DNA from 2 places in the Paenibacillus sp. BK720 genome. Region 1 is predicted to be linked to the other one. Evidence: a T-box and tRNA genes for the amino acid it is inferred to sense, from the RefSeq annotation. Region 1 holds a T-box; the other holds one or more tRNA genes.
What was found. The T-box of region 1 lies ahead of FHT67_RS16195 (valine--tRNA ligase). A T-box ahead of a tRNA ligase gene usually reads a tRNA of that ligase, here a tRNA-Val.

Region 1 (4,427 bases):
CGCTTATCCAATGGACCGTAACGGGCTATGCGCTTGCGCAGGCCGCCGTTATTCCGCTTGCCGGATGGTTATCCGACCGTTTCGGCGCGAAGCAGATCTATTTGACTTCCATCGTTTTGTTTACAATCGGTTCAGCGCTTTGCGCATTTGCGACTACGGCGGACCAATTGATTATTTACCGCATTATTCAAGGTCTGGGCGGCGGCATGGTTGCTCCGATTGCAATGGCCTTTACTTACCGTTTAAGCCCTCCGGGCAAACAAGGCGCCGTGATGGGCATGATCGGTATTCCGATGCTGCTCGCGCCTGCTCTTGGGCCTGTCCTTGCAGGCTGGTTGGTTGACTATGTCACCTGGCACTGGATTTTTATTATTAACATCCCTGTTGGCGCGGTAGCAGTTGTTCTTGGTCTTCGCACCTTGCCGGCTTTGGCTCGCCAAACGGTTCCGCAGCTTGATCTTCTCGGTATGATCTTTGCACCGCTTGCCTTTGCAGGCCTTGCATACGGAGTCAGCGAAGGCGGTACAGACTGGGGCTCTGCGAAAACGTTGACCGGTCTTATCGTAGGCGGCGTTTCGCTTATTATCTTTATTATCGTGGAATTGAACCGCAAACAGCCGCTTCTTGAGCTTCGCGTGTTCAAATCGGCGGACTTCTCCAAAGGAATCGTCGTTCAATGGGTATCCCAGATCGCCCTCTTTGGCACGTTGTTCCTGTTCCCATTGTTCCTGCAGACGGCCAAAGGCTACTCTGCCCTGGATACCGGCTTGATCCTGCTTCCGCAGGCTTTGGCCGCGGCGATCTGCATGCCGATTGGCGGCAAGCTGTTTGACAAGATTGGAGCTCGTCCACTTGTAATGACCGGTCTTGGCATTGTTACGATTGGCGCATTCCTGCTATCTAACATTTCAGCCGATGCAACGGTAGGCACTTATATTCTTCCGCTCATTTTACTCGGAGCGGGTATGGGCCTCTCGATGATGCCGCTTAATACGCATATTATTCAAGCAGCACCTCCTGAACTGGTTGGCCGCGTAACTTCGCTTACAAGCGCAGCCCAGCAGGTTATGACGTCCTTTGCGGTAGCGGGTCTTGCCACGATTCTGGCTAGACGCTCCGAGCATTACATGGCTTCCGAAATGGCGGCCGGAGGAATAACGAATCCTGCCGACATCACTCCCGTGATTGCTTCCCATGTGGCGACATCTTCTTACGGGGATACGTTCCTGATTCTGACGATCATCGGCGTCGTTGGCACGCTGATCGGATTCATGCTCTCGAAGCCGAAGCGCGCGGAAGGCGCAAGCGCGGAAAAAGCCGAAATGCCGATGATGATGGGTCACTAATTAGGCGTAGACGCAAGTTGACTTTCGGGGACATCTTGGATAAAATATGCTATATCTGATTTTTTTCAACATATATTGACGTTGAAGGGGAAGAGTAAGCAGCCAAGCCTCCAGAGAGCGGGACTGTAACGCTGAAAGGTACCGCAGGAATTTACTGCTTCGCTTGTCGCCCCGGAGTTGCTTGAATGAAGCGGGTACATCCGTTATTTCAAGCCGGCCGCAGCCGTTATCTGTTTGAGTGCCGTGCTTGCTTTTCCGGGGTGCGGAACAAAGGTGGTACCACGGAAGATAACCTTTCGTCCTTTGCTATAAGGGCGGAAGGTTTTTTTGTATTTCTATCCATGCAATGACAAGAATGGTAATGCTTACGAAATGAAATTTTATTCACAATTTTTAGAGCAAATGCTTGCGAAGCATGAATTACCACAGTGGTTAATGGTTTACCTTGGTAAGGCAATTCATTTTAGGAGGATGTAAAGATGTCAGACAAGACAACGATGCCGACGACTTATGATCCGAAGGCAGCCGAGCAGAAATGGTACGATTTCTGGCAGCAGGGGCAATTTTTCAAGGCGGGCCAACGCCCGGACGCAAAGCCTTTTACGATCGTAATCCCGCCGCCAAACGTTACGGGGATGCTTCATATCGGGCATGCGCTAGATTTCACCCTTCAAGATATTATTATCCGCACCAAACGGATGCAGGGCTTTGACACGCTGTGGCTGCCTGGCACGGACCATGCGGGTATTGCGACTCAAACCAAGGTGGAGCAGAAGCTGCGCGAGCAGGGGCTGAGCCGTTACGACCTTGGCCGCGAGAAGTTCCTGGAGCAGGTATGGGACTGGAAAGAGCTTTATGCGGGCACCATTCGCGAGCAATGGGGCAAAATGGGACTGTCTCTAGACTATTCCCGCGAACGTTTTACATTGGATGAAGGTTTGTCCAAGGCGGTTCGCGAGGTATTCGTCCGTTTGCACGAGAAGGGTCTTATCTACCGCGGCAAAAAGATTATTAACTGGGACCCGGCTGCGCGTACGGCCTTGTCCGATATTGAAGTAGAGTACAAAGAGCTGAACGGCCACCTGTACCATCTCCAGTATCCGCTTAAGAACGGCAGCGGGCATATTACCGTTGCGACAACGCGTCCGGAAACGATGCTTGGCGATACGGCCGTAGCGGTTCATCCGGAAGACGAGCGTTACAAGCATCTGATTGGCCAAATGCTCGTACTGCCGGTTGTTGGCCGCGAAATTCCGATTATTGCCGACGAATACGTGGAGAAGGACTTCGGTTCCGGCGCGGTGAAAATTACGCCGGCGCATGATCCGAATGACTTCGAGGTTGGCTTGCGCCATGACCTTCCGCAAATCATCGTCATGGACGAGACAGGCACCATGAACGAGCACGCGGGTCCTTATCAAGGCCTCGACCGTGCGGACTGCCGCAAGAAGCTGGTGAAGGACCTGCAGGAGCAAGGCGTTTGCATCCGCATCGAGGACCACGTGCACCAAGTCGGCCACAGCGAGCGCAGCGGCGCGGTTGTTGAGCCGTATTTGTCGACGCAATGGTTCGTCGCGATGAAGCCGCTGGCTGAACGCGCGATCGAAGCGCAAAAATCCGGCAAAGGCGTTAACTTTGTGCCGGACCGCTTCGAAAAAATTTATTTGAACTGGATCGAGAATGTACGCGACTGGTGTATCTCCCGTCAGCTGTGGTGGGGCCACCGGATTCCGGCATGGTACTGCGAAGCCTGCGGCGAGATGCATGTTGCCCGCGAGGACGTAACTGCCTGCCCGGCCTGCGGAAGCACATCGCTCCGTCAGGATGAAGACGTTCTGGATACCTGGTTCAGTTCCGGGCTCTGGCCGTTCTCCACGCTAGGCTGGCCGGAAGAAACGGAAGACTTCAAACGTTACTACCCGACGGATGTTCTTGTAACGGGCTATGACATCGTTTATTTCTGGGTTGCGCGCATGATCTTTACAGCGCTTGAGTTTACGGATCAAATTCCGTTCAAGGACGTGCTGATGCATGGTCTCGTCCGCGACGCGGAAGGCCGCAAAATGTCCAAATCGCTTGGCAACGGCGTTGACCCGCTTGACGTAATCGAGAATTACGGAGCCGATGCGATGCGTTACATGATCTCGACAGGCAGCACGCCGGGACAGGATTTGCGCTTCCGGATCGAGAAGGTCGAGCAGGCCCGCAACTTTGCAAACAAAATTTGGAACGCCTCCCGTTTCGCCCTGATGAACCTTGAAGGCTTTACGGCTTCCGATATCGATATCAAGAGTAATCTCGGTACGGCTGAGCGCTGGATCCTTCATCGTCTGAACGAAACGGTGCGCGAGGCTACCCGTCTGATCGACAGCTACGAGTTTGGAGAAACCGGCCGCATTTTGTACAACTTCATTTGGGATGATCTGTGCGACTGGTATATCGAATTTGCGAAGCTTAATCTGTACGGCACCGACGAGCAGGCCAAGCAAGCTACGCAGTCGGTTCTGGCTTACGTACTTGACCGTACGCAGCGCTTGATTCATCCGTTTATGCCTTATATCAGCGAAGAGATCTGGCAGCATCTGCCGCATGAAGGCGAGTCGATTACCGTAGCCGCTTGGCCGGTATACGACGAGGCTCTTGAAGCGCCGGAAGCGGTCAAAGAGATGGAGCTTCTCATGGACATTATCCGTGCGGTTCGCAACGTTCGCGCGGAAGTAAATGTTCCGATGAGCAAGAAGGTTGAGCTGATGATCAAGCCTTCCGGCGAAGCGGAGGCGGCGATAGTCAGCCGCAACGAAGAATTTATCAGACGTTTCTGCGGCACTTCGTCGTTTGAGACCGGCCTTGGCCTGGCGGCTCCGGACAAAGCCATGACGGCTATCGTAACCGGCGCCGAGCTTTACCTGCCGCTTGCGGGCCTGATCGATATTTCGCAGGAGATCGCCCGTCTTGAGAAAGAGCTTGCTACGCTCAACTCCGAGGTAGAGCGCGTAGAGAAGAAGCTTGGTAACGAAGGTTTTGTTGCGAAGGCCCCGGCTAAAGTCATTGAAGAAGAACGCGCCAAAATGGCAGACTACG
Region 2 (4,427 bases), on a different contig from region 1:
TCATCAATTGATGCTGCTCATTCAGAGCAAGCAGAGCGAGGCGCTTTCCGTTTTATATGACCGTTACTCGTCTCTCGTGTATTCCTTCGCCTGGAAGACGCTGAAGGACGAGAATGTCGCGAAAGAAATCGTCCAGGCCGTATTTATGCGATTATGGACAACCAAATCCGTCTATGATCCCGAGCAAGGCAGATTCTCCAGCTGGCTGCTGACCATTACCCGCAATATTACGACCGACTGGCTGCGCAAAAGACGGAGAGACACGGCCCCTCTCGTGCAGGTCGAACCGGAGCAGCTGGCTAAAATCCCGGACGAAGCTTCCGCCACGCCGGAAACGGCTGCCGTTCACAGCGAAATGAAGGACCAGATCCGCAGCGCTTACCGCGATTTGTCCGCCCAGCAGATCCATTTGCTAGAGCATTTCTATTGGCAAGGCTACAGCATCAGCGAGCTTGCGGCGATATATAACCAGCCAATCGGAACGGTTAAGAACCGTCTGCATCAGACGTTAAAAATATTACGCAGGCATCTCGTGGCCGAAGGAGAGCAATCATGAAGCAGCAAAATGTGACGGTTTGCCATAATGCCCTTGACTATATTTCGGGTGCTTGTTCCGATAAAGAAAAGAAAGCTTTCGAACGGCATCTTCCAGGCTGTCCGGCCTGCCAGTCCGAGCTTGAAGAGCTTCGGCTCGTGTGGGACTCTCTCCCTTCCGATATGGAGCTGATCGAACCGCCGGCAGATTTGAAGCAGCAGGTCATGAACGCCGCGCTCGTCTCCGTTCAACCGCGACCGGCAGCGCGTTCCTCCTTCCGGAAGCTGACCTGGGGAGCTGCTGCCGCGGCCGTACTTGCCGTATTGGTTGCGGGCACGGCATGGAATGTGGAGCTGTACCGCAGCCGAAGCGCTCCGGCCGTTATCCCTATCGAACAAGCGTTGTCCGTTTCCGCCTCCCAGATCAATCAGCTAATATCCTTAAAGCCGGTATCCGATGACGTCGCTTCGTCCTATGCCGTTGCGTGTATTGTCGATAACGGAAGCAACAAGCAATTTGTCGTCTACGTCTTTGGCGCGCCGGCCTCCAAGGACAGCTCCGTCTACCAGGTATGGCTGAACCATGCCGGACAAAAGGACAGCGCAGGCACCTTCCGGGTTGACGATAAAGGTATCGGTGTACTTGCCATGCCTATATCCGAAAATTCGTTTGCTTTTGACTCCATCGGCATCACGCTTGAACCGGACGAACATGGCGACCAGCCTCGGGGAACCAGAATGTACAGCTCGATCTCCTGATGAAGCAAAACCGCCATCCGTACGGTCAGGTACGAATGGCGGTTTATTTACACGATTAGGAAGGATATCTGTCTCCCCTGGTTGTAGGCTCCGAGATGACGAGAAACTGAATGTCTCGATCCGATTGGTTGAACATCTGATGCGGAGTATGCGGGGCAACGCGGATCCCTTCATGCGCTTCCAGCTTAAAGGTCTCTCCCGCAATCTCTATCGTCGCCGTCCCCTCAAGCACAAAGAAGAACTGCTGGGACTTCTCGTGGTAATGGCGCGTTTCTGCCGTATGCGGCGGCATTTTCTCATGGATGATGCTCAAATCCTGCTGCTTCAGCAGATGCCAGCCGTCGCATCGGTCCCCCCATATGTAATGTTCCGCATTGCTTGTGCTTACCTTCATCGCATCTGCTCCTTGCCGTCAGCTTAACCCGTAATGTGATAAATATCGTAGCAGTTTTCCGGGTTTATGAAAAGGTAATAATTGTGTTGACATTCAATTTGGATGCTGATATATTAGTATTCATCACTTACACGATCTGTTAGCTCAGCTGGGAGAGCACTATCTTGACAGGGTAGGGGTCAGTGGTTCGAGCCCACTACAGATCATACGAACAGAAAGCCCGCAAAGCCTTGTGCTTTGCGGGTTTTCTTATAGCTTAAAAAGCGGTGCATGGACTATCCATGCACCGCTTTTTAATGCCCTGAGCCCACGCGCTGCTCCTTATACTCGCTTGGGCTTAATCCCGTATGATCCTTGAACACGCGGGAGAAATAATGCTGGTCACTGAAGGAAAGAGCATCCGCGAGCTCCTTGATTTTCAAATCCGGCTTAGCCCGCAGCTGCTTGCAGGCTTCCTCGATCTTTAATTCCATGTAATATTGGACAAACGTTGTGTTCGTATAACGCTTTATGATCCGGCTCACGTAAGACGCGCTGACATGGAATTTGGCAGCCAGGTCATTGATGGAAAGCTGCGAAAATTTATGGAGCTTGACGTAGGCATCCATCTGCTCGAACAGCTCTTCCCCGCTTTTCCTGTTGCGCGATTGCAGCAATTCAAAGCTGTGGACACACCAGTCCAAACATTGCTCACAGAAACCCTGATAGCTGCCTTGCTCCAGCATTTCCTTGACGGCCGCTGCCGCTGCCAGCCTTTCCTCGGGCCCGCTGCTCGGCAGCGCATGAACAAAAGCATCGCCGATCGCGGATACAAGCCTCTCCAGATCGAGATAACGGGCATGCTCTCTATACGAGATTTGCAGAAACTCGCGGAGCTTTATCAGGAATGGCTGCGATTGGCGCTGTTCGATCATATCGGTAAAGCCTCTGATGATGTCTTCCTTCCCCGTTTGCTCGGGAATGCGATAATCCGTATCAAGCAGCACTCTTTTATCCAGCAGCGTTTCCTCATCGAGCAGATCCTTCAGCCTGTCGTATAAAGGCTGCAGCTGGTTGAAATCAACCGGCTGGAAACGGCCCGCCATAGCGATTTCGATACCAACGCTTAGCAGCAGACGTTCAACGGATTCCATCCAAGCGAGAGTTGTGGCGAAACGATCCTTCATATCGGGCTGGACAAAAACAAGGAAACGGCCCGAATCCTTAGCAGGAAACACCCAGCAGCTGCTCGGCTGGCAAATAGCCTCAAGCATCGTTTGCAGCGTTTCGGTCTTCCACTTGCCCGAATCCGGAGTAAAAGGCTGCTTGCCAATCAGAAACAGCGAAATCGGCTGTTCATGAAATGGCGGTCCAAGACGCAAACCGGATAGAAAGGCAGGCGGCACAATCGCCTTTAGAGGCTCCAGGCTATACTCCAGCTTTTCCGCGAGCGAATCAACGATCCGCTGCATAACCTCGATCAGCTGGCTCCGCTCGACGGGCTTCAGCAAATAATCAAACACCTGCAAATTAATGGCTTTGCGCGTATATTCGAAATCGCTGTAGCTGCTAATGAGCACAACCTTTAGAGACGAATGCAGCTTCTTAGCCTGCTCTATAAGTTCAAGTCCGCCCAGCTTGGGCATTCGGATATCGGTAATCAGGATGTCGACGGGCTGCTTCTTCAAATAATCCAGTGCCTCTTCCCCATTATAGGCCGTAGCGGCGATCCGGATCGGCAGTTCGGATGATTCGAGAAGCGCCTTGATATTACGCAGTATCGGCTTGCTGTCTTCGGCTATCAAGGCGGTAAACATAGGCTTTCTTCTCCTTCTAGTAAAAGTCTTTCGTGAGAGAGGCGATAATTTGCACGGTGGAACCTTTTTCCTCTCCCGCATTATTATACAGATTGAAAAAAAGCCGGTTCTTATACATCAGCTTAAGCCGATTCACCGTATTCACAATCCCCATATTTCCAAAGCTTGATGGCATATGCAGTTCATGCTCCCTCGCTTCGGAGTTCGAAATATTATTCATGATTTCGTTAATCTTGCCGGCTTCAATCCCCTCGCCGTTATCGCTGATTTCGATGGCCCAAATGCCGTTGTACAGCTTCACCAGAATTTTGATGCGCCAAGGCGGATCGGTATTCGTAAACGCATGCTCGATACAGTTTTCGACGAAAGGCTGGATGACCAGCCGTGGAAGCTGTATCAGATTGGCGGCTGCATCCTCGGCGATAATTTCCCATTCAAGATCGTTTTCGTAGTTTTGCTCGACAAGCGACAAATAGTTTCGGATATGCTCCAGTTCTTCCGCCAGCGAGACATGCTGGTAGGGAGACGTCACGATATAACGCAAGGAATCGGACAGATGCTTGCACATATCGGATACCGCTTTGTTCTTGCCCTCTTGGGCGGCAATGCTAATCAAATATAACACATTGTGAATAAAATGCGGCGCGATTTGCGCTTGAAGAGCCGAGTTTCTCGCCTTCACTTCTTCATGCAGCGCCAGCTTTTCGTTTTCGATCGATTGCTGGAGACGGCCTAACAGCTCCTGAAAGGAATCGCTTAAAGCCATCAGCTCGTTGTTATGGGAACGGTTGTCCACTCTGACATCCAGGTTGCTATAGTTGATGCGCGACATTTGACCCCGCAGCTTCCGAATCGGCAGCAGCAGATTCCGGGTGCTGAAATAAATATACACGAATGAAAACAGCATCAGTATGGAAATAAGCGTAATCGATAAGTATTGGACG

Region 2: it has a tRNA-Val gene. The T-box ahead of FHT67_RS16195 (valine--tRNA ligase) is inferred to sense a tRNA for this amino acid. The anticodon was not compared.

The regions. Positions count from the first base shown of each region.
Region 1 is NZ_JAASRQ010000004.1:122,117-126,543, reverse strand. It holds gene FHT67_RS16200 (MDR family MFS transporter) at 1-1,346, shown strand, start outside; T-box leader at 1,419-1,653, shown strand; gene FHT67_RS16195 (valine--tRNA ligase) at 1,826-4,427, shown strand, end outside.
Region 2 is NZ_JAASRQ010000002.1:579,078-583,504, reverse strand. It holds gene FHT67_RS09500 (RNA polymerase sigma factor) at 1-556, shown strand, start outside; gene FHT67_RS09495 (anti-sigma factor) at 553-1,293, shown strand; gene FHT67_RS09490 (cupin domain-containing protein) at 1,349-1,687, opposite strand; tRNA gene FHT67_RS09485 (tRNA-Val) at 1,821-1,893, shown strand; gene FHT67_RS09480 (response regulator) at 1,981-3,483, opposite strand; gene FHT67_RS09475 (sensor histidine kinase) at 3,500-4,427, opposite strand, start outside.